One region of the Bartonella sp. W8122 genome, then DNA from elsewhere that is predicted to be linked to it. Evidence: predicted binding sites of a transcription regulator. Region 1 holds the regulator's gene; the other holds the start of a gene.

The links. The regulator HrcA, encoded in region 1, represses chaperone genes, less so after heat shock. The targets are predictions, from matches to a motif close to GTTAGCACTCNCNNNNNGNGAGTGCTAAC.
Region 2: the regulator HrcA is predicted to act here: its motif matches at 9,297-9,325, upstream of groES (co-chaperone GroES).

The regions. Positions count from the first base shown of each region.
Region 1 is NZ_JACFOO010000001.1:315,941-328,632, reverse strand. Features, by position in the region: gene rdgB (RdgB/HAM1 family non-canonical purine NTP pyrophosphatase) at 1-389, opposite strand, end outside; gene rph (ribonuclease PH) at 404-1,123, opposite strand; gene hrcA (heat-inducible transcriptional repressor HrcA) at 1,231-2,301, shown strand; gene H3S83_RS01550 (ABC transporter substrate-binding protein) at 2,472-3,542, shown strand; gene H3S83_RS01545 (ABC transporter ATP-binding protein) at 3,590-4,375, shown strand; gene H3S83_RS01540 (ABC transporter permease) at 4,441-5,208, shown strand; gene hemC (hydroxymethylbilane synthase) at 5,464-6,417, shown strand; gene grpE (nucleotide exchange factor GrpE) at 6,569-7,255, shown strand; gene H3S83_RS01525 (serine hydrolase) at 7,709-9,076, opposite strand; gene aroB (3-dehydroquinate synthase) at 10,274-11,389, opposite strand; gene H3S83_RS01515 (shikimate kinase) at 11,403-11,972, opposite strand; gene H3S83_RS01510 (hypothetical protein) at 12,107-12,511, shown strand; gene H3S83_RS01505 (site-specific tyrosine recombinase XerD) at 12,508-12,692, shown strand, end outside.
Region 2 is NZ_JACFOO010000001.1:841,088-853,779, reverse strand. Features, by position in the region: gene H3S83_RS03770 (TIGR01459 family HAD-type hydrolase) at 1-657, opposite strand, end outside; gene H3S83_RS03765 ([protein-PII] uridylyltransferase) at 862-3,645, shown strand; gene murJ (murein biosynthesis integral membrane protein MurJ) at 3,642-5,204, shown strand; gene trpS (tryptophan--tRNA ligase) at 5,280-6,347, shown strand; gene H3S83_RS03750 (HWE histidine kinase domain-containing protein) at 6,483-7,559, shown strand; gene H3S83_RS03745 (universal stress protein) at 7,566-8,057, shown strand; gene H3S83_RS03740 (NifU family protein) at 8,226-8,801, shown strand; gene groES (co-chaperone GroES) at 9,387-9,683, shown strand; gene groL (chaperonin GroEL) at 9,745-11,379, shown strand; gene fumC (class II fumarate hydratase) at 11,861-12,692, shown strand, end outside.

The DNA.
Region 1 (12,692 bases):
ACAAAACGGCCATGCCGTTTATCTGGCGTTGTTGCACCCTTCTTTTCCAATGCATCTTCAACTTTTTTCATCGCTTTGTCGAAATCGCGGTGTCCATCAGGCTGGATTGCCCAATCGGCAGTATAAACGCCGGGTGCCTTGTTAAGAGCATCTGCCTCAAGTCCTGAATCGTCCGACAATGCCGGCAGCCCTGTCGATTTGGCAGCAAAAAAAGCCTTGATATAGGCGTTTTCTTCAAATTTCGTGCCGGTTTCTTCCGGTTCTTCCAGTCCCAATTCGTCCGCCGATGTGGTTTCAAACCCGAACGGACCAATAAGATCGGCTATTTCCCTGAGTTTGCCGGAATTATGGGTTGCAACAACCAGTTTTTTCCCGTCAAGCTTTCTCATCGATAATCCACCTTTCAGGCTGCGATAACTTTCTTCTGCAATTCAATCAAATCGTGAATGCCGCCTTTAGCGAGTGACATCAAAGTTGAAAACTGCTCCTCACTGAACGGGTCACCTTCTGCGGTTCCCTGTATTTCAACAATTCCACCTTTACCGGTCATCACGAAATTGGCATCGGTTTCGGCATTGGAATCTTCTGCATAATCAAGATCAAGCACCGGCGTTCCCTGATAAATGCCACAAGAAATTGCCGCAACGTGGTCTTTCAGCACTTTATTGCGCAAGACCATCTGGCGCGTTTCCATAAAGCCCAGACAATCATAAAGAGCAACCCATGCTCCGGTAATCGATGCCGTGCGGGTTCCGCCGTCTGCCTGAATGACATCACAGTCAATCGTAATCTGCATTTCGCCCAACGCCTTCAAATCAACAACCGCACGCAATGAACGGCCGATCAAACGCTGAATTTCCATGGTGCGCCCACCCTGTTTGCCGGAAGCAGCCTCGCGGCGCATTCTTTCACCGGTTGAACGGGGCAACATACCATATTCGGCTGTAACCCATCCTTTACCGGAATTGCGCATCCAGTTGGGGACACGTTCTTCAAGGCTTGCGGTACATAAAACATGGGTATCACCGAACTTGACCAGACATGACCCTTCGGCATGTTTGTTCACATGACGTTCAAATGAAACGGCGCGCATCTCGTTGCTGGCACGATTGGACGGACGCATAAATTTTCCTTTCCGTGAAGTATTGTTTCAAGCATCTTTAGACCATTTGACCCGTCTTTGGCAAAACTTATATAGAAGGAAAGAAATTCTATCATTGAAGGAATATGATGAAACACGCCGCCATTCCGGATGAATTAAAAAGTCTCGACGAAAGATCCCGCGATATATTCAGGCGTATTGTCGAAACCTATCTGAACGAGGGGGACCCTGTCGGGTCAGCCAATCTGTCCCGACAATTGCCACAAAGCCTCTCGCCGGCAACCATCCGCACGATTATGAGCGATCTGGAACATTTAGGGCTTATCTACTCGCCCCATATTTCTGCCGGTCGTATGCCGACACAATCTGGTTTGAGGTTTTTTGTAGATGCTTTTATTGAAGTGGGAGACCTTCCGGAAGATGAACGCAAAGCCATAGAAACACAGGTTGAAGAAGCAGGGCATAGCCAATCGGTTGAACAATTCTTGACCGGTGCAAGCCAAATTCTATCCGGTTTGTCACGCGGTGCCGGGCTGGTGTTGTCGACAAAAAATGAAGGAACACTCAAACATATCGAATTTGTGCGTCTTGATTCATCGCGCGCCATGGCAGTTCTCGTAACCCAAAACGGTGACGTGGAAAATCGCATTGTCAATTTACCCGAAGGGGTAACATTGTCACAATTGAGCGAAGCCACCAATTTTCTGAACGCGCATATTCAGGGGCGTACTTTAAGTGAAGCCAAAGCCGAAATCTCGAGGCAGAGAGAAGAGACCAAGGCTGCTCTTGATGAATTGTCGCAACATCTCGTCGATCAGGGGCTTGCCGTTTGGGGCGGCGAAGATCAGGGCCGTAAAACCCAGCTTATTGTGCGCGGGCGCGGCAACCTTCTGGAAGATGTGAAAGCCGCAGAAGATATTGAACGTTTGCGCCATCTTTTTGACGATCTTGAAACACGTGAAAGCATGATGCAGCTTCTTGACCTTGCCGAGGAAGGTTCAGGCGTTCGTATTTTTATCGGTTCTGAAAACAAACTGTTTTCGTTATCAGGCTCGTCCCTGATCGTCGCACCATATTGCGATTCAAACCAGCATGTTCTTGGTGCTCTCGGCGTTATTGGACCGACCCGCTTGAATTATGCCCGTATTGTTCCGATGGTCGACTATACTGCCCAACTTGTCTCGCGACTTCTCAAATAGATGTAAATCAAACGCCGCTAAATGTCGTAAAACCTTACCCTCTATTGCACTTATCGGCTAGAGATGGGATACTTTCCGGATAGGCCCTGTCATTGTCCGTTCCTTTCCGCAAGTCACATCTGTTTTATGGGCTGCATTTGTTTTACGGAAAGTACAAAGGAGAGCATCCCATGAAAGCCGCTTTCATCCATGCCGTTGTACTACTCAATGCGTTTTTATTTTTCGCTATATCCGGATTTGCCGAACCTGTGCATTTTGTTCTAGCGCTCGCCCGCAGTACAACAACGCCGGCGGAAGAGACATTTACCTATGCCATACCCAAACAACTCGGCTATTTTGAGGAAGAAAATATCAATCCGACATTGCTCTTTACCGATGGCTCCACAGCAGCTCTTCAGGCAGTTGCATCCGGTTCGGCCGATATTGCCTATGCATCGTCTGCCAATATTGCAGCCGCTGTCGACAAAGGCGTGCCACTCAAGGCATTTGCCGGAATAACGGTCAGATGGCCTTATTTTATTGGTGTTCCGAAAGGCTCCACTATCAAATCCATTGCCGATCTTAAAGGGAAACGGGTGGGCGTAATTAGCCTCGCTTCGGCTTCTTATGCCGATTTACGGGCGAATTTGAAAATTGCCGGCTTGAAAGAAAGTGACGTTACGATTGTACCCGTTGGTGCAGGTGCGCGCGCGGCAGCCGCGCTCAATGCGAAGGATATCGACGCAGTTGACAGCTATTCGGATAGTTTTACCGTTATGCGTCAGAACGGCGTCGAATTCGATCTTTTGCAACGTCCTGAAGAAATGAACCGCCTTTTCAGTGTTACTATGGTCACAAGCCAGAAGATATTCGATGAAAAGCCGCATGAACTTTCAGCTTTTGCACGCGCTGCCTATAAAGGCATGATCTACACCAAACTTTATCCCGATAGCGCCTTGAAACTTGCTTTTAAAGAATTCCCAGAACTCGGAGGTTCTGATAATCCGACCGGACAAGATGCCAAAAATACGGCCGAAGCTATGGCCATAGCACTTGCCGATTCGACACCGGCTGACAAACCGGATCCGGCAAGCTGGGGAAAATGGCTTGATATTCCTGATGAACGCTGGCAAGCAGTTTTGTCTTTTGCGCATCAAACAGGTTCAACCGAACGCCTGCTTCATGTAAAGGATGTCTGGAGCAATTCCTTGATGCCGGAAATTTATAATTTCGATATCAAGACAATTGTTAAAAAGGACTAACCCGTTTAAAGCGAAGGCTGTCGTTCTGAAGGATTGAGAAAACGTCTATGCCGTCTATCAAAAAGCCCCTTATCACTATCAAGGGATTGCACAAAAGCTATATAAGCAAAAAAGACGGCACGATTGATGCATTGAAAAATGTCAATCTGGAAATTGCCGAAGGCGCTTTTGTTGCACTTGTGGGGCCATCCGGATGCGGCAAAACAACGTTACTTAAAATCCTTGCCGGTCTTGTGGACAATTTTGTCGGTGATGTAATGCTTAACGGCGTTGCCGTTACCCGTCCTTCGCCGGAAGTGGGATTTGTTTTTCAGGACCCTACACTGCTTCCGTGGCGTACAATCCTGCAAAACATCCTCTTGCCGGTCGAATTGATGCATCTTGACAAAAGAGAATACCATGACCGTGCTTTGATGCTCATGGAAACGGTGGGACTTAAAGGATTTGAAAACAAATTGCCGACCGAGCTTTCAGGCGGAATGCGACAACGTGCGGGAATTTGCCGTGCACTTATTCGTGACCCGAAAGTTCTGCTTATGGATGAGCCATTCGGGGCGCTTGATGCAATGACCCGCGAAGTTTTAAATGGCGAATTGCAAAATATCTGGCTTGAAAGCAAAAAAACTGTCCTTTTTGTCACCCATTCCATTCCCGAAGCGGTATTTCTTGCCGACAAAGTGGTGGTGATGAGCCCGCGCCCCGGCCATATTGAAGAAATTGTCGATGTCATACTGCCCCGTCCGCGCGAGCTTCAGGAATTGACTGATAAAAAGGTCGGAAAAATTTTAGGTCAAATAAGACAGCATTTTAAAAATTTTAGTATGAATTGTTGAACTGCTGTTGCATATCCATCAAATCCTGTGATTGAGAAATCGGCAAAACCGCAGAAAGGCTGGCAATGTTTAAAAATGAAAAAACACTTCAAGCATTGCTTGTTGTTGTTGTTTTTATTCTTGTTGTCGGCTTCTGGGAAACATCGGTCCGGCTATGGCAGGTTCCTACCTATCTTTTGCCACCGCCCAGTCTCATCTTCTACCAGCTTGTCCGGCTGATAAGGTCGACTCTTTTCTGGGATAATCTCGGTGTTACCATGGCTGAAGTTTTGCTCGGCTATATTTGCGGCATAGTGCTTGCGGCAATTCTTGGCGTTGCTATTTCGCAAGTTCGCGTTTTCCAGCTTGCGTTTTTGCCCTATATTATCGCTTTCCAGACGATACCGACCGTTGCCCTTGCACCGATTTTTCTGCAATGGTTCGGCTACGGCATTACATCAAAAATTGTTATGGCCGCACTTATTTCGTTTTTCCCGATGCTTATCAACGTGATTGCCGGTTTACAATCGGCAGGACGGGAAGAAATCCAGATGCTCAAGGCATTCGGTGCCAACGAAATACAGATTTTGCTGAAAGTAAAATTGCCGGCTTCCCTGCCTTTTGTTTTTGCCGGTCTCGGCCTTGGCATTATCTTTGCCCTGATTGGCGCAATTGTTGCCGAATTTGTCGGTGCCCAAAAGGGCTTGGGCAAAATGCTTATGCAATTCAACGAGCAGTTCAACATTGCCGGTCAATTTGCCATTCTTGTCATTCTGGCACTTATTGGCGTTATCATGCATTTGATGGTCGGTTTTGCAAAACACAGAATCATTTTCTGGGATGGACAAAGATAATTCGGAATTTCCGTATTCGCCCTGCAACATATCGCTTCAAAAAAACGTTATAATTGCCGCGCGAGAAAGAGAATTATTTGTTCCTTTTCCCGACATTTTAAGGAAAAATTGCCTTAAAATTTGAAAATGGCACTCCGAAACACAATTTAAGCGAAGAGAACTTTCTTTTATGCGCAAGTTGAGTTAGATACTCTTAGAAACGCTCTAAAGAGTGTAGAGTTTGATTATTGGAATTTATGGAATAGGCTTAGAGTTATGCGGATAAGGCTTGGAACACGGAAAAGTGCGTTAGCGCGCGTGCAAGCGGAAAGTGTGGCTAAGCTTTTGCGGGAGCTTGATCCTACATTAACAGTCGAAACTGTTTTGCTTGGCTGTGTAGGTGACAAAGATAAGCACACGAGTTTTCAGGATATTGGCAATGTCGGGGTTTTCACCAAAAGTGGTGAAGAAGCTCTGTTGAACCGTGAAGTCGATGTTGTTGTCCATTCTTTAAAAGACCTACCGACTGTTCAGCCGGAGGGACTTGTTCTTGCCTCTGTGCCAAAGCGCGAAGACCCGCGTGATGTTCTATGCGGCTTGAAATTTGACGATATTCGCGGCAATCATCACAAAATCGGCACCGGTTCCATTCGTCGTGCCGCCCAGCTCAGATCATTTTTTCCGGATATCGAAATTGTGCCGGTTCGTGGCAATGTACCGCCGAGATTGCGCCGCGCTGTTGATAAAAACGGCATTGATGCGACAATTCTTGCGGCTGCGGGATTGAAACGGCTTGGTCTTTTTGAAGACAGCATGGAATGTCTCAATCCGCAAATGTTTCCTTATGCCGTTGCCCAAGGGGCGCTCGGCATAGAATGCCGTCAAGGCGACAGAGATATTTTGCGGCTTCTCAAAGCGATTGAATGCAAGAAATCGCGTGCCGAAACCGATGCAGAACGGTCATTGATGAAATATCTCAATGCCGGATGCAACTTGCCTGTGGGTGTTTGCTCGACATGGAAGAACACAATGCTTTACATGAAAGCCACTGTAACGGGCGTTGACGGTTTGAAGCAGATTGTCGATTACGCGGCAACTTGTACTTATGGCGTGGAAGAAATGGGCAAGGTTCTGGCAGAACGGCTCCTTGATAAGGGAGCTGGCGAGTTGCTTCGAGCCTGCACAGTCAATAGCAATAAAAAAAAGGTTGAAAGCCTGCTAAAAGCTTGAATTGCGTGAAATTTCCATCCGGTTATCATTTATCGGTTAAAAGCAGGGAGGCGAACCTATTTAAGCGTCCCTTTTGCGGTTTGCCTCTTGATTTTTCTCGCTAAAATTTCGATATCGACTTTAACAACTATTATCGAAAAGTAGGAATCCTATGTCTGAGGAAAAAAAGAAATCTGCTGAAAGTGATATCAATAACCGCGACATTAAGAATCCGGCTGACAGAGATGCGTTGAAACGCGCAGCCGATGATTTTTTGAAACAGCGCAAGGAAGAAGCGAAAGCCGAAGTCGAAGATGATCAGGTTGCCGATGAAGGTGCTGATCCGGTTGCAGCCATGCAAGCCGAAAATGACGAGCTGAAAGACCAGGTTTTGCGCCTTGCTGCCGAAATGGAAAATTTACGCCGCCGTACGGCTCGTGATGTTGCCGATGCGAGAGCTTATTCCGTTGCCAATTTTGCACGTGATATGCTTCAGGTTTCGGACAATCTCAACCGCGCTTTGCAGGCGATCCCCGACGGCGCACGCGAGAAGGATACAGGGCTCAATGCTTTGGCAGAAGGCGTGGAAATGACAGAACGCGCCATGATGGCTGCTCTGGAGCGCAATGGCGTTAAAAAAATCGAACCTGAAGGGCAAAAATTCGACCCGAATTTTCATCAGGCAATGTTTGAAATTCCGAATGCCGATGTTCCAAACAACACTGTTCAACAGGTTGTTCAGGCCGGCTATGTTATCGGAGACCGTGTACTACGTCCCGCAATGGTTGGTGTTTCCAAGGGCGGACCAAAAGAAGCAACGGCAAAAACCGAACCGCAGAACGAGAAAAAGCCGGAATGAACCGGTTTTTGTTCAATCAAAATCGATAATAGAAGTCAAGAATTTCTCCTAATTCACATTTTACTTCTAAAAAGGCGGGCTTTCCCCGCCTTTTTTATAGGTCATTCCGGCTAATCCTTCCGCTTAAAAATCCGGCGACGATTTCACACGTCGGGGGAAGTCGCAATATTTAACCCGATAAAATATTGATGTGAAAGTCCGCTTTCCTCTCACCACATCAATTGGTTCGAATCTTCGCGAATTTTGATTGACGACAGAAAAGCCCGAAGTCTTGACGGTTTCAAGGCACATGTGTTCATAGTAGCGCAGTCGCAACCCGTTTTACACGTGAGAAAAACTGCTGCAACAATGACAAATGTCATAATAACCGGTGTCATAATAGCCGGTTAGACGCAGGACACACGCAAACTACAATGCGATTTTGTTTTCTACCCAGCAGGACGGAAGCTGTGTTCAGTTTGCGACAACAAAACAGGAATATGCTTGCGCTGTTATCTTGCCACATGCAGCATTTGCTTCACTTTCGCTACCGAATGAACCAAAGCGCACCCGATAGACTTGTTTGCCATCAATTTTGGCTGGTTCGACATGTCCAAGCGAAGCGACTTTCGAATCTTTCAAAGACTTTTGTATCGTTTTCAAAAATCCGTCGGCAGAAGCTTTATCCGGTAGTGCTGCTACCTGTACAATGTAGCTTAGCTGAATTTCATTTTTCAAAATATCGGTAACAGTCTTTTTGCCTTCATCGGCATAAGCCATGGTTGTCGGAGCGGTTTCCATTTTAACAGTTTTTTTGACCGGAATGGATATAGTAGACCGTGTTTCAGTAACTGTTTTTGCAGGTTCGACCGCCCGATTACCACGTGAATTAACAGAAGCAGTTACGACTTCCGCGTTTCTTTTACCCGATTGCGCAATTGCCGGTTGGGGCTGACCACGCCAGGCTGATTGCGCCACACTCCATTGGGCAAAAATACGTTTTTTGGTCGAGCGGCTTGCACTATCCATATAAGCATTGGCTAACAAGACAACGACATCGTCACGCTGGCGACCCGACGTTCCACCAAGAACAACAATAACCAGTTTTTTGCCGTCCTTGGCAATTGTGGTGGTAATGGTAAAACCGGCAAGACCGGTAAAGCCGGTTTTCAACCCGTCTGCTCCGTCAATCCTGTCAAGAACACGGTTGTGGCCTTTATAGACCTGACCGCGGTAACTGAATTCACGTTGGCTGAAGAGATGATAATATTGCGGAAAATGTTCACGCATGGCAATCGACATCAAAGCAATATCACGGGCTGTCGAAACATGCCCCTGTGCAGGAAGCCCGTTCGGATTTTTGAAAGTGGTATTGCGCATACCGAGGCTTCTTGCCTTCAAGGTCATAACACGGGCGAAATTCTCTTCGCTCCCGCCAAGATATTCAGCCACGACAACAGCCGCATCATTGGCTGAAAGAACAATCATGGAATTGACCGCATCACGGACCGAAAGCTTTGAACCGGCAGGCATACCGAGCTTCATCCTCGGTTTGCTGGCTGCATGTCGGGAGACGGGCATTTCGGTATTCCAATTCAGACGGCCGCTTTGTATTGCATCAAAAACGAGATAAAGCGTCATTACTTTGGTGATTGATGCAGGCGGGCGTATTTCATCAGCACGGTTTGCAAACAAGACATTGCCGGTATTCGCATCGACAACAATTGCCGGAAGTTCAACCGCATTGGACTTGGCCTGCACCGGCGCCAGCGCAAAAAATAGAACACTCGCAACTGCAATAAGTACCGCGACCGAAAACCGTAAAACCTTAAAAAAACGCATCAGTCTTCCCTGCCTGAAATGAAGCAATACAAAAATATACGCAAACAACAAAACCGGTTACATCATGCGGCATATGAATGACAACGTTAATAGCTTGCCATGTAACAACGTTAATTTTCAGTAAATAACGTTGAAACGTTCATAACCCCTAAAACCAGTTATACAGGATTCAAGATGATAATCAACCTGAGCGTTCTGTCATTGCGTTACACGCGTATAACGCAATAACCCTCAAAAATTTATTTTTTATTATTTTAAGAAAATTATACTTATTTATTTTTTATTAATATTCTATTTTTTATGACTATTATCTAAAAATCGTTTTTTCGGATAGGAAATTATTAAAATTTCACCTTTCCGATCTATGTCATAGTTTCAATTTGATAAAAATTTCCAAAAATAGAGCCTATAAACCTTATTATATGCTTTCAAACCATGATTTCGGAAAACGAACGCCTATAAAAGATATTGAAATTCGATATTGAAACTTCCCGTAGTTCAAAAAAATAGACAATTTGTTTTATGTACATAATGGCAATTAAGGTTTTTGTTGCAGGTGATCAAAAGGAAATATTTTAAAAGATAAAGCGAAGAAGCCTTATTTTCATTTATTCTTCATAAAAGGAACGATTTTCTATCAAACGAGATAATCCTCATAATCGGAACAAAATTTTACCTTCTGTGAAGGAAATGGCCTTCAACAATTTATCCTTGAGATAACTGTATCTTAGTCTCTGCAATAGAGGCGATTGCCGCTATGTGTTCCGGATTTCAAGATGGGAAAAAGAAGGGGAAAAATTTCCGGATAATTCGTATAAACAATAATTTTATAATATCATGACGATGGTGTCCGCGGTGGGATTCGAACCCACGACCCCAGGATTCATACCACTTCGACTTTCGCCGCCGGTCAACACGCTATGACCGTTTGTGGTCTGGACTGTCCCTTCACCATCGGCTTAACCCGTAAGGTGCTGCCCGTCCAGTCTCTACACCTTCCCTTTTTGAGGGCTTGGCTCGGGATTGGCAATGACTTTGAAAAGTCATAAGCGTTCCCCGACTTTGAGCAGATCCGCTTCAAAAGTTTCCTTGAGAGGCGCCCAATTTCAATGTTTCAGGAATCCTGTGCTCTATCCTGCTGAGCTACGCAGACTTCATCGCAGTGGAAGCATTAAACAATATAGCCGCTCCGATCAATCATTTTTCGCCAAGTTTCTGTTTAAGAAATGCCAATACTTTTTCCGGCGGCACATTTTTGGCAATGAATGACTGGCCCAACCCGCGTGTTAATATAAAGGTCAGACTGCCATGTTCGACCTTCTTGTCCTGAGCAATAATTTTCATCAATGTTGCGGCATCCGGCACGCCGCCCGGAACATCCTGCAAAGCCACAGGAAGACCGACAGAACTCAAATGGGTTTCCACCCGCGTTGCAACATCGGCAGGACAAAGTCCCAGATAATTTGAAAACTGGTGTGCGAGAACCATGCCGATAGAGACCCCTTCTCCATGGACAAGGCGATTCGAATCATAATTTGTAACCGTTTCCAAGGCATGACCGAAAGTGTGCCCCAAATTCAATAATGCACGTTCTCCCGCCTCATGTTCATCATGGGCGACCACTTCGGCTTTTGAACGACAGGAGCGGGCTATCGCCTCGATCCGTTCGTGCCCCCCGAGAAAAATCTTTTGCCAATTTTTTTCAAGCCACGAAAAAAAGTCCGGTTGATTGATCAATCCGTATTTGGCAACTTCGGCATAACCGGCTCTGAATTCCCGTTCGGGGAGAGTGTCGAGAATCTCGGTATCGGCAATGACAAGTTTCGGCTGATAAAATACACCAATCAGATTTTTTCCCTGACGTGTGTCGATACCGGTTTTGCCACCCACCGACGAATCAACCTGCGCCAGAAGGGACGTTGGAATCTGGATAAAATTCATTCCACGGCGCACTATTCCGGCAGCAAATCCTGCAAGATCACCAACAACACCACCGCCGAACGCAATAACAAAATCGCCACGCTCCAGACGATTATCAAGAATATCATTTGTTACATTTTGCAGTGTTTCGAAACATTTCGATTTTTCACCGGCTTTAACCACTACCGGAACCACATCAATTCCGCCATCACGCAAACTTTGTGTCAACATTCCCAAATGCAGTGCTGCAACATTTTCATCTGTCACAACAACAACACGTATTCCCGGAAAACGGCGGGCAATCTCGTGACCTGCCGAGACAACCAGACCGGGGCCTATCAGAATATCGTAACTACGTTTCCCCAGTGTTACTTGAACTGTCTGATTTTCCATTTTTAGCTGCCTTTTATTGCGGTTTTTCGGGTTTTGAAAGATAACTTTCGACAGAGCGTATAACAGAACGGGCAACCACGTCACGACGCGTCTTCCGACTGCTTACACGAATGTCTGATAAAGCATAGACGGGATAACGCTCCGCCATCAATTTTTCCATAAAGGCACGCGGATCAGGTCTTTGCAATAAGGGGCGATTTTGACGGTGCGATACCCGCTCCATCAATACGTCAAGCTCGGCGTGAAGCCAGATAGAAATACCCTTCTCGGCAATGGCTTTACGTGTCTCCCCGTTCATATAGGCTCCGCCACCGGTAGCCAGCACCATGGGCCCCTCTTTCAGCAAACGGAGAATCACCCGCCGTTCGAGATCCCGAAAAGCAGGCTCGCCATAACTTTCGAACAATTCCGGTATTGTCATACGTGCTGCTTGCTCGATCTCGTAATCCGCATCGTGAAAAGGAAGCTCCAACATGGTCGCAACACGTTTGCCAATTGTGGATTTACCCGCGCCCATGAGCCCGACAAGAACAAGCGAGCGACCATCGAGATGAGACAACAGTCGATGCGCGGTTTTTGCCATTGGACCAGTTTTTGAAAATCTGCTTTTCATAATTTCGTTTCGACATTTATCTCGGAATAAGTCAATCCCTGTTAATCTTTATAAGGCATGATAGTGTTTAAAACTTTTTCAATTTTGGATAATTTTGCGCTGGTATGCCCACTCTTACTCGTTTATTCATCGCTTTTGCCATTCTGGTTGCACTCGTTTATGCTGCAATGGTCGGACTTGTTTATATCGTAAAACCGGTAACCACCGATATAACAATCGAAATTCAACCGGAAAATCTGCATTTGCGTGATCGCTCGGCACTGTCTCAAGTTTCAGGCAGTCAAAATCCCGCAAATGGCGAGGAAAACACAACTGATCAGGAAAACAAAAGGCACTTGTCCGGTGACCAGGATAGCAAAGAGGCCAACACAAAGCCGAATGAGGTAACGGACAAGAGTACACATGGTGTTAATCTCCGGAATACTCGGCAGACTACCGGAAATTCGCCTTCCCGTCCGGAAACTCATGACATGTCCGCGCCTTCAAATACCAAGATGGATAATAAATGAACCTCTCTGCAACAATCGACAATTTTCTTGAAATGATGAGCGCCGAACGTGGCGCCTCGAAAAATACACTCGAAGCCTATCGACGCGATCTTTTATGGGCTAATGAAGAACTGGCAGGAGCGGGAACGTCTCTTATCGATACAGGCAGGTACCAACTTGCAAAAATATTGGCATCCATGCA
Region 2 (12,692 bases), 530 kb from region 1:
GAGAATTCGGTCTTTGGCTATTCTGCCTTTTCGTTCGGCGAGTTTGTCCATAGCCAAATCATAAATCGGGCGATGCGGCTTGCCGGCAATCAATGTGCGCCCGCCCAATTGTTCATAAGCGCGCGCAAGTGCACCAGCACACCATAATATCTTGTCGCCGTGATGAACCGTAATGTCGGGATTGGCACATATAAAAGGCAAATTCTTCGATCTTAATCTGAGCAAAAGATCATGATAATCATCCGGCTCTTCATGCTCGTCGTCGAAAAGTCCCGTACAGACGATTGATGTCGCCTCGAATTCTTCAACAAGCTCGACGTCAAGCCCGTCAAACAAGGCAAGGTCACGCTCTGGCCCGATATGGAAAACTTTCCTCGGTGCTTCCTTGATGAGGTGACGTGTCGCATCACCGGAAGTAACAATGTCATCATAAACATCGGAGCCGATTTTCAAGGAAGCCAACTGCTTCGCCACACCGTCATGCGGACGGGGCGAATTGGTGAGCAATATGACCGATTTTCCGGATTGTCTGACTTTGATCAAAGCTGCAACAGCTTCTTTAAAAGCGTGAACGCCATTATGAATAACACCCCACACATCACAAAAAACAGCATCATAACGGTCGATTATTTCCTGTAAATTTTCAGGTTCTTCCATCTTGCTACCATACCCTATTAGAAACTCGCCATCTGTCGGAATTTCAGACCTTCGCAGAAATATTGCCTAGACACCTAACGCAAGACGCGGATGATGTCATCCTCTTTCTCGTGGGCTCACAAATATAGGCTATTCCAACATATCCAAATATAGTCTAGATTCGTTTCCAGTTACAAAAATGTCTCTGCAACAGATTGGTCAATAATGAGCGCTTCAACTAAAAATCTTGTTCTGATTGAAGAAAAAGATCTTCGTCAAAAAATGGAAGAACTCATCAAAAATGAAGAGGGTGCAGACATAGGTTTGAAAATCAAACCGAAAATTGTTTCACTTTTAAAGGCGACTATTGCTGATGGACAAAAAGAAGCGGAAAATATTCTTCAACAGAATGGTAAAGGGCGCCAATGCGCCCGCCGGTTAAGTTTGCTCATCGATACCGTCATCACAACACTTTATAATTTTGTTATCGAAAGAGTTTATCCCCTTCCCAACCCTTCAAGCGGTGAACGCATTGCTCTTGTCGCAGTTGGTGGTTATGGACGCGGAACCTTAGCGCCGCATTCCGATATAGATCTTCATTTTTTGCTGCCATGGAAACAGACACCATGGGGCGAACAGGTGATGGAATATATTCTCTATATGCTATGGGATGTTGGCCTTAAAGTCGGCCATGCAACAAGAAATATCGACGATTCAATCCGCATGGCAAAAGAGGATATGACCGCGAGAACCGCCCTCCTTGAAGCGCGTTTTCTGATCGGTAATCGGGGGATTTTCACCGAATTGATGCGCCGCTTCGAAGACGAAGTTGTCAAAGGAACTTCTCCGGCTTTTATTCGGGCAAAACTTCTGGAACGCGACCTTCGTCACAAAAAAGCCGGTGAAACACGTTATCTGGTCGAACCGAATGTTAAAGAAAGCAAAGGCGGTCAGCGCGATTTACAAACCCTGATGTGGATTGCCAAATACCATTATCGTATCACCTCGACCGACAAACTTGTAACACTTGGCGTGTTATCCAAAGCCGAGCTTCGTATTTTCAAAAAAGCCGACGATTTTTTATGGGCCGTTCGTTGTCATATGCATTTTCTAACCGGCAAGGCACAGGAGCGGTTGTCTTTTGATATCCAGCGCGATATTGCCCATCGTCTGGGCTATACCGCCCACCCCGGAATGGAAGATGTCGAACGCTTTATGAAGCATTATTTTCTTGTTGCCAAACAGGTTGGTGATTTGACGCGAATTGTTTCAGCGGCACTCGAAGAAGAATATGCAAAACCGGTTCCGGGATTAAATCGGGTGTTTTTGACATTTTCGCGCCGCAAGAAAAAAATTGCCGATTATCCGGGTTTTGTTGTTGACACAAAACGCATCAATATCGATGATGATGATGTTTTTATCCGCGATCCGGTCAATCTTATCCGCCTTTTTTATTTATCCGATATTCACGGGCTGGAATGCCATCCCCATGCTGTGCAGGAAGCCTCCCGTTCGCTCGGGCTCATCACCCAGAAAGTGCGTGACGACAAAGAAGCAAACCGGCTTTTTATTGCCATTCTGACCTCGCCCCGCAATCCGTCACTCATCTTGCGGCGAATGAATGAATCCGGCGTTTTGGGTAAATTCATCCCCGATTTCGGCAAGATTGTCGCGATGATGCAATTCAACATGTATCACCATTACACTGTAGACGAACATTTGTTGCGCTGTATCGCCTATCTTAGCGAGATCGATCATGGCGAAGTTTATCAGGATCATCCACTTGCTTCGGCAATTGTGCCAACGTTCAAAAAAGAGCGGACGATTCTTTTTGTTGCTTTATTTTTACACGACATTGCCAAAGGAAGGCCGGAAGACCATTCGACTGCGGGCGCAAAAATTGCCCGCAAGCTTTGCCCGCGTTTCGGACTGTCGCGAGCTGATACAGAGCTTGTTGCATGGCTCATCAAAGAACATCTCACCATGAGTATGGTTGCCCAGTCACGTGATCTCAATGACCGTAAAACAATCGAAGACTTTGCCAATATTGTTCAGACAACCGACAGGCTCAAATTACTGCTGGTTTTGACCATATGTGATATCAAAGCTGTTGGTCCCGGTGTATGGAATGGCTGGAAAGGGCAATTGTTACGCACACTTTATCACGAGACTGAAATTGTTCTGACCGGAGGTTTTTCACAAGTTCCAAGGACCGACCGCATCAACGCCTCGAAAGAACGCCTTTATAATGCACTTGAAAATTGGAGCGAAGCTGAAAAACAACATTATATCGGCCTGCAATACCCGAACTACTGGTTAACGGTTTCACCGGAAGATCAGGTCCGGCAAGCCAATTTTATCCGCGATGCCGATAAACGCAACGCCCCGCTTGCAACAATGTCGGACCCGCACCGTTTTGCCGGTGTCACAGAGCTTACAATTCTTGCGCCCGATCATCCGCGGGTTCTCTCCATTGTTACAGGAGCCTGCGCTGCTGCTGGCGGCAATATTGTCGACGCCCAAATTTTTACCACCACAGATGGCCGCGCTCTTGATATCATTCTGATCACCCGCGAATTCGAGCTTGATGATGATGAAACAAGGCGGGCAAAACGTGTCGGTAAAATGATAGAAGATGCCTTGAAGGGAACCATCCGCCTGCCGGAAGTGATTGCACAACGCGCCAAACCGCGCCGTGCAGCCAAGGCCTTTGACGTTACACCAAGTGTGGAGATCAATAATACGCTGTCGGACAAATTCAGTGTCATAGAAATCGAAGGTCTCGACAGACCAGGGCTACTTTTTGAAATTACAAAAACGCTATCCGATCTTTCGCTTGACATTGCTTCTGCACATATTACGACCTTCGGAGAAAAGGTTATCGACAATTTTTATGTCAATGATCTTTTCCGTCATCAAATTATCAACCCGCAAAAACAGGCTGCTATACGCCGCAAATTACTGGCTCTTATTGCTGCTGAACAAATGGAAAATATAAAAAGAACATGAGCCTCATCAAACAATTCGCGACCGTTGCATCCGGCACGTTGATGAGTCGTCTGTTCGGCTTTGTCAGAGAAATGCTTATGGCAGCGGCTGTTGGCACAGGGCCTGTGGCCGACGCGTTCAACGCGGCCTTCCGTTTCCCCAACACATTCCGGCGCCTCTTTGCAGAAGGTGCATTCAATTCTGCCTTTGTGCCCTTGTTTGCCAAGCAGATAGAAGAAGACGGTGTCGACAGTGCACGGCGTTTTTCCGAAGAAGTCTTCGGCGTGCTGTTTTCAATATTATTGATCCTCACCATCATCATGGAGTTATCCATGCCTTTTCTGGTGCGCTATGTCATCGCACCGGGCTTTACCGATGATGCAACAAAATTCAATGCTACCGTCCGTTTTGCGGTGATCATGTTTCCCTATCTTGCCTGCATGTCACTGGCGGCAATGATGGGCGGAATGCTCAATTCTCTTCACCGCTATTTTGCTGCGGCAATCGCACCGGTTTTTCTCAATATTATTCTGATCGGCGTTCTCTTTTACGCATGGGTCTATAAGCTTGACCCCTGGCATGTCGGTATTGATCTTTCATGGGGCGTTATGGCCTCCGGTATTGTGCAACTTATTATTGTGTGGATTGCTGTTGCCAATGCCGGTATGAAAATCGGTTTTCGCCTCCCGAAATTCACCGAAAATGTTCGCCGCCTCCTCTGGCTTGCATTACCGGCAGCGATTACCGGCGGCATCACACAGATTAACCTCCTCATCAATACCAATATTGCTTCTGCACAATCGGGCGCTGTCTCCTCGCTTGTTTATGCCGACCGGCTTTATCAACTTCCATTGGGTGTTGTCGGCATTGCCGTTGCCACAGTACTTTTACCCGAACTTTCCCGTGCACTCAGAAGTGGCAATCTGAAAGAAGCCGATAACTTGCAAAACCGGTCTGTCGAATTCACTCTGCTTTTGACCTTACCTGCTGCTGCCGCTTTTTTGGTTATGGCAGAACCGATTGTGCGCCTATTGTTCGAACGCGGGCATTTTTCTTCCCAATCAACGACAATTGTTGCGGGAATTTTAGGCATATATGGCTTGGGTCTTCCGGCTTTTGTATTGATAAAAGCATTCATTCCGGGTTTCTTCGCCCGTGAAGACACAAAAACACCAATGATTTTTGCCGGAATTTCGGTGGTCGTTAATATTTCGCTTGCATTAACTCTGTTTCCGGTCTTATCGGCCCGTGGAATAGCCATAGCCGAAATATCGGCCGGCTGGGTCAATGCCGTTTTACTGTTCATCACTCTTGTCAGAAGGCGCCAATGGGGAAGCGATAAAGTTCTTTTAAAGCGTATTCCAAGAATATTGCTCGCGACATTAGTCATGGCAATCGCCCTCCATTATGCTGTCGGCTATCTTGATTATCCGCTGTCGGCAAAGGCTCCGTTAGCTTATCGTGCAAGCGGCGTACTTGCTCTGGTATTTGGAGCCATAATAGTCTATTTCGGTTCTGCATTTCTTTTCGGTGCAACAAATATATCGTTGATCAAAAGAGGGTTGCTGCGCAAGCGGTAAAGGTTTTCAATTGCTTTCAACAGAAAGCTTTGACAAAAACAGCTATAATTTTTTTGAAAGATCGGATTGTCTATTATGAGCACATTCAAACAACGTGTTTTTTCTGGAGTTCAAGCGACCGGAAATCTTCATCTGGGAAATTATCTCGGTGCGATCAAGCGTTGGGTTGAATTGCAAAAAGACTATGAATGTATCTATTGCGTTGTTGATATGCATGCACTCACTGTCAACCCCGATCCGCATGATTTGATGCGTTCAACGCGCGAAGTAACAGCAGCATTTCTGGCAGCCGGAATTGACCCGAAACACCACATTGTGTTCAACCAGTCCCGCGTTCATCAACATGCCGAACTTGCATGGATTTTCAATTGCGTTGCCCGCATCGGCTGGATGAACCGCATGACCCAGTTTAAAGACAAAGCGGGAAAAGATCGTGAAAATGCGTCTCTCGGCCTCTTTGCCTATCCGAGTTTGATGGCTGCCGACATTCTGGTTTATCGCGCCACAAAAGTCCCTGTCGGGGAAGACCAGAAACAGCACATCGAATTGACACGCGACATCGCACAAAAATTCAATAATGATTATTCCGAACGCATTGCCGAACTTGGCGTAGGTGTTGAAATGCAGGTCGGTGACGAGACCGTCAACGGTTTCTTTCCGCTCACTGAAGGTTTGATTGGCGGCTCCGCCACACGTGTCATGTCACTGCGTGACGGAACGAAAAAAATGTCGAAATCCGACCCATCCGATTTGTCGCGTATCAACCTCATCGACACGGCTGACGATATTTCCAAAAAAATCAAAAAGGCAAAAACCGATTCGGAGCCATTGCCTGACACTGTTGAGGGCCTGAACGACCGGCCGGAAGCCGATAACCTCGTAGGCATTTATGCAGCTCTTTCCGGTTGTGACAAAAAAGCCGTCATAAAAGAATTTGCCGGTAAACAGTTTTCCGAATTCAAACCTGCACTTGCAGATTTGGCTGTCAGCAAATTGTCACCGGTCACCGAAGAATTGCGCCGTCTCAATAACGAGCCTTCCTATATTGATCAAGTCTTGAGAGAAGGTGCGGAACGTGCGAGCGTTCTTGCCGAAGATACAATGAAACATGTGCGCGATATTGTGGGTTTCCTTCAAGGATGAGTTTCAAAACAATGATGATGAAGGTGCTTTAAATAAAAGCACCTTCATCTTGAAGTCCGCCGCCAAAAATAGTTTGCACAAAAAGCGAATTGCACTAAATTTGAAAATAGTGTCAATTTTCGATTGGAATATTGTGTGACGTTTTCTTTAAAAACCGAAAATAGAAAAACAGACAATAACAAGACTACCAAACCGGAGTTCCACGATAAGCTTGAAGGCGAGCGTTCCCGCTTTATTGCCGAAATCGATTTTTTAAAAGACCTTGTCCAGCAGGCACCGGGCTTTGTCATAGTTTTGCTCAACCGGGATCATCGTTTTTATCTTGTCAACAATGCTTTTATGGAACTTGTCGGTAGCAGAGAATTAATCGGGCGTACCGTCGCGGAAGCCATGCCGGAAATTCCCCGACAAGGCTTCATTGCTCTGCTTGATCAGGTTTGGGAAACGAAAGAGCCGTTCCGGGGGGCAAGTGTCCCGCTTCTCATTGAACGACCGGGCAGCGAAGAACCGGTTTTGCATTATGTCGATTTCATTCATCAACCGATCAAGAATAGCGATGGTGAGGTTATCGGTATCTATGTTCAGGGCATTGATATCACAGAACGCATCAATTTCGAAAACCAGTTACACATCCTCGCCGGCGAATCGGCTCACCGCGTTAAAAATATTCTGGCCATGGTCAATGCTGTGGTTTCCCAAACGCTCAAGAGCAGCTCCGATCTTGAAAGTGCGAGCGAAAAAGTGGGGGCAAGACTCAGAGCAATTGCCGAGGCGCAAAGCACTTTGAAAGAGGATAGCGGGAAAAAAAGCGACCTCAAGATACTTGTTGAAAATACTATGGCAGTTGCCATGGAAACTTATGGCAATATCAAAATCGATGGCCCCAAGGTCAATGTATCGGAAAAGGCGGCGCTGGCGCTTGCTTTAACGCTTCACGAGCTTATGACCAATGCGATCAAATATGGAGCGCTTTCGGTTGCCTCCGGTCATGTTTCGGTGAATTGGTCTCTCTCGAAAGACGGAATTATCAATCTGAAGTGGAGTGAAAGCGACGGGCCGGAAATTTCCTCCCATCATAAAAAGGGGTTCGGTTCAACACTGATTGAACGGAGTTTGAGCTATAATCCGCATAATGACGTGAAAATTGATTATGCGCCTAAGGGGCTGATATGCCATATTCAGCTTGCTCCCGATAATGCTGCCAGCAGGTGAACAGACATGTTATCAAAACGATTAAGTCGCCAATACGGTCATAAGCGAAAATTTCTGGCAATTATTGATGAGACACCGGAATGCCGCCGTGCTGTCGCCTATGCATCAAGGCGGGCAAAAAACACCGGCGGAAGGTTGATTTTGCTTTATGTGATCGACAGTTCGGAATTCCAGCATTTCCTTGGTGTTGGTGATATTATGCGCGCTGAATCCCATGAGCAGGCGCGCCAGACCTTATCGGCGATTTCTGCAGAGGTAAGGGAAAATCTCGGAATAGAGACGGAAACCAAAATTTGCGAGGGGCAAAAGGCTGCTGAAATCGTAAAGCTTATTGAAAGCGATCAGGATATTGCGGTTCTTGTGCTTGCGGCCGGCTCAGGTGCTGAAGGACCAGGGCCTCTTGTGCAGTCCATTGCGGCGAAGGGAAGCGCGTTTCCCATTCCTGTTACAATTATTCCCGATGGTTTGAGTGCGGAAGACATCGATTCCGTCGCCTGACCATTTTTTCCGCACGATTAGAAACAAAACTTTTCGTAAAAAGAAGCTCTTCACTGTAATATCATCTTGAAGGCCTGACTTGCCTCTTGAATTTTTGTTCCTTAAAGCAGCATATAAAGGTAATTGAATAATGCACCTTGCATGCCTTGACCATGAAAAGGAAATTATATGTTCATCCAGACAGAAACCACGCCCAATCCCGCAACACTAAAATTCCTGCCGGGTCGGGTTGTATTGGAAGAAGGCGTCGCCGAATTCCGTGACAAAGAAGACGCATCCGAACGTTCGCCTCTTGCTTCCAAACTTTTCGCTATTCCCGGTGTTACCGGTGTTTTCTTCGGCTATGATTTCATCACAGTCACAAAAGACAACACGGAATGGCAGCATCTGAAACCTGCAATATTGGGAACTATTATGGAACATTTCATGTCCAATAGTCCAATCATGGCAGCGCATGTCAATGATGTGCCCGACGTACCGGTCGGGGAAGAATTTTTCTCGGAAGAAGATAAAGATCTCGTCGACACAATCAAGGAACTTATCGAAACGCGGGTTCGCCCTGCTGTGGCCAATGATGGTGGTGATATCACGTTCCGCGGTTTCGAGCATGGTGTTGTTTATCTGAACATGCGGGGTGCCTGTTCCGGTTGTCCGGCTTCAACAGCAACCCTCAAACACGGGATAGAAAATCTTCTTCGCCATTTTGTTCCGGAAGTTGCAGGCGTCGAGGAATATCCCACCTGACGGATCCAGATTAAAGCGAATCCTGACAGTAGAAAGTCGAAAATATAACCATCGGATCAACTGTTCTTGTGAATAATTTGTTTTTTTAACCTTTCGCACAGTTTTTGAATCTTTCGCACGGGGAGAAAACAAATTCTATCAATGGCTGTTTTCGCCTCATTCAAGCGGCTATTCTGGCTCATAATGAAAAAGCCTGTTTCTTTCTTGACGCAGAGATAAAACATTAAAACGTGAGGTGAACGATTTTACGCCTCATCTCTTTAACACATTGATTCTTATATATTTGTTTCACATTTTTTGCTCCACGAAACAAACTTGATCGGGCCGCATTCTTCAAACGTTGCCCGATCTTTTTTAAGTCGATTTTCAACAACATGCGGCTTTTTGCGCGCGTCTTTTTGCCTTGAAGGCAAAAAGTTCCTAGAAGCCAATTCACTAAAAAATTAAAACCACCTTCTTGACATTATAGGGGGCAATTTTTATCTGTTCTCATGAGTTAGCACTCGGACATCGAGAGTGCTAATCGAGGAAATACCTCAACGAAATCGAGTTTAATTAAAGTTAAACATTTTAAGGGTTCAAGACATGGCAAAAACCAAATTCCGCCCATTACACGATCGCGTAGTCGTTCGTCGGGTTGAATCAGAAGAAAAAACCGCAGGTGGGATCATCATCCCAGATACAGCCAAAGAAAAGCCACAGGAAGGCGAAGTTCTCGCTGTAGGTCCGGGTGCACGTGATGAAAGCGGCAAGCTCGTTGCTCTTGACGTTAAAGCAGGCGACCGCGTTCTCTTTGGCAAATGGTCAGGAACGGAAGTCAAGCTTGATGGCGAAGACGTTCTGATTATGAAAGAATCCGACATTATGGGTATTCTCGGCTGATAGCCATTTTCCCATAAATTTTAAAAACAATTCCGGGATAATTCCCAAGGAGATATATTAAATGGCTGCAAAAGAAGTCAAATTTGGCCGCGACGCGCGTGAACGTATGTTGCGTGGTGTCGATATTCTCGCCAATGCCGTGAAAGTAACACTTGGTCCTAAGGGTCGTAACGTTGTCATCGACAAATCTTTTGGTGCTCCACGAATTACCAAAGACGGTGTTTCGGTTGCGAAAGAAATCGAACTTGAAGACAAGTTTGAAAATATGGGCGCACAGATGTTGCGCGAAGTTGCTTCCAAAACCAACGATATTGCCGGTGACGGTACCACAACAGCAACTGTTCTGGGGCAGGCAATTGTTCAGGAAGGCGCAAAAGCTGTTGCTGCCGGCATGAACCCGATGGATTTGAAGCGCGGTATTGATGCTGCTGTTAATGAAGTTGTCGAAAATCTTCTGAAAAAAGCAAAGAAGATCAAAACTTCTGCAGAAGTTGCTCAAGTTGGTACCATTTCAGCAAATGGCGAGACCGAAATCGGTAAAATGATTTCCGAAGCCATGCAGAAAGTTGGCAATGAAGGCGTTATCACAGTCGAAGAAGCAAAGACTGCCGATACAGAGCTTGAAGTTGTTGAAGGTATGCAGTTCGACCGCGGTTACCTTTCACCTTACTTCGTAACCAATACAGAAAAGATGATTGCCGATCTTGATGACCCTTACATCCTGATCCACGAAAAGAAACTTTCAAACTTGCAGGCTCTGCTTCCGGTTCTTGAAGCTGTTGTCCAGTCAAGCAAGCCTTTGCTTATCATTGCCGAGGATGTTGAAGGTGAAGCTTTGGCAACTCTCGTTGTCAACAAGTTGCGCGGCGGCTTGAAAATTGCTGCTGTCAAGGCTCCGGGCTTTGGTGATCGTCGTAAGGCAATGTTGGAAGATATCGCCATTCTGACATCCGGTCAGGTTATTTCCGACGATCTCGGCATCAAGCTTGAAAATGTCACACTCGACATGCTCGGTCGTGCAAAGAAAGTTACCGTTTCGAAAGAAAACACAACGATTGTTGACGGTGCTGGCAAGAAGCCTGAAATCAATGCACGTGTTAACCAGATCAAGGCCCAGATCGAAGAAACAACTTCCGATTATGACCGTGAAAAACTTCAGGAACGTCTTGCAAAATTGGCAGGCGGTGTTGCTGTTATCCGCGTTGGCGGTGCTACAGAAGTTGAAGTTAAAGAGAAAAAAGACCGCGTTGACGATGCTTTGAATGCAACCCGCGCCGCTGTTGAAGAAGGCATTGTTGCCGGTGGTGGCACTGCCCTGTTGCGCGCAGCAGCCGACATCAAGGTTAAAGGGACCAATTCCGATCAGGAAGCCGGTATCAATATTGTTCGTCGCGCTTTGCAGGCTCCTGCCCGTCAAATTGCTACCAACGCTGGCGATGAAGCTTCTATCGTTGTTGGTAAAATTCTTGAAAACAGGAGCGAAACATTCGGCTACAACACAGCCAATGGCCAATATGGCGATTTGATTGCTCTGGGCATTGTTGACCCTGTCAAGGTTGTCCGTTCTGCTCTGCAAAACGCTGCTTCCGTTGCCGGATTGTTGATCACAACTGAAGCCATGATTGCAGAATTGCCGAAGAAAGAGGCTCCAATGCCTGCAATGCCGGGCGGCGGCATGGGCGGCATGGACTTCTAATAAAGTCCTAGACAACATTAATGAACGGGCCTTCGGGCCCGTTTTTATTTTAAATCATAATAAAACGCGCGAATAACAAATTCGCCATTATTCTATCAGCGGCCAAGTTTTCAGCATTTCCGGATTTTAAAACGCGACAAAACAATTCATTGGACGCGGATATTCGACAAGCTGATTTAAAAATTATTCTTTTAACCGGAGATGGTTCCCGTCCATTTATCTTCCCCCTCTAAAAATCCGTTTTTATCTCGATAATTTGTTTTAGCGGCGGTTTTTGCCGCCGGAAGTCAAAATATCGGAAAAAAATCCGCCGGATTTTAACAATCCCGTTATGGTCATCTATGTTTTATTCCAAACTTCGTTTTTTCCTCACCAAAATATGTTTAAAAACACGTTCAAGAAATAGATCTGATCCTGTTTAAGGCCTTTTCTCATTGGCTCTCTTGGTCTATCGTCACGTCAACCACAGAGGAGTTTTATCATGGTAAAGACCCGCACAGAAACGGATACATTCGGTCCGATCGAGGTTCCTGCTGACCATTATTGGGGGGCACAAACAGAACGCTCTTTGCACAATTTCAAAATCGGCGGCGAAAGGCAGCCTCTCCCGCTCATTCACGCCTTGGGGCTTATCAAAAAAGCCGCAGCTACGGCCAATATGAAAGCTAAAAAGCTTTCGCCAGAGTTGGGAAAAGCAATTATTGCAGCAGCCGATGAAGTCATTGACGGCAAACTCGACGACAACTTTCCACTCGTCGTCTGGCAGACCGGTTCGGGTACGCAAACTAATATGAATGTCAATGAAGTCATTGCCAACCGTGCTATCGAGATGCTCGGCGGGGAAATGGGATCAAAAAAGCCTGTTCACCCCAATGACCACGTCAATATGAGCCAGTCATCAAACGACTCATTTCCGACAGCCATTCATATCTCGACAGCTTTAGAGACCATCAATAAACTTTTTCCGGCAATCGACCATCTTACGATCGCGTTGAAGGATAAGGAAAAAGAATTTTCCAAAATTATCAAAATCGGTCGCACCCACACACAGGATGCCACCCCGATTACGCTGGGACAGGAATTTTCAGGTTACCGTGCAGCGCTCGAACATAATAGAAAACGCATTGAAGCGGCACTGCAAGATGTTCTCAAACTTGCACAAGGTGGTACGGCAGTCGGTACCGGTTTGAATGCTCCGATTGGTTTCGACAAGGATTTCGTCGAAGCAGTGACCGACATTACAGGTGTTGCATTCGAAACCGCCGATAACAAATTCGAAGCTCTGGCAAGCCACGGCGCAATTACCAATTTCC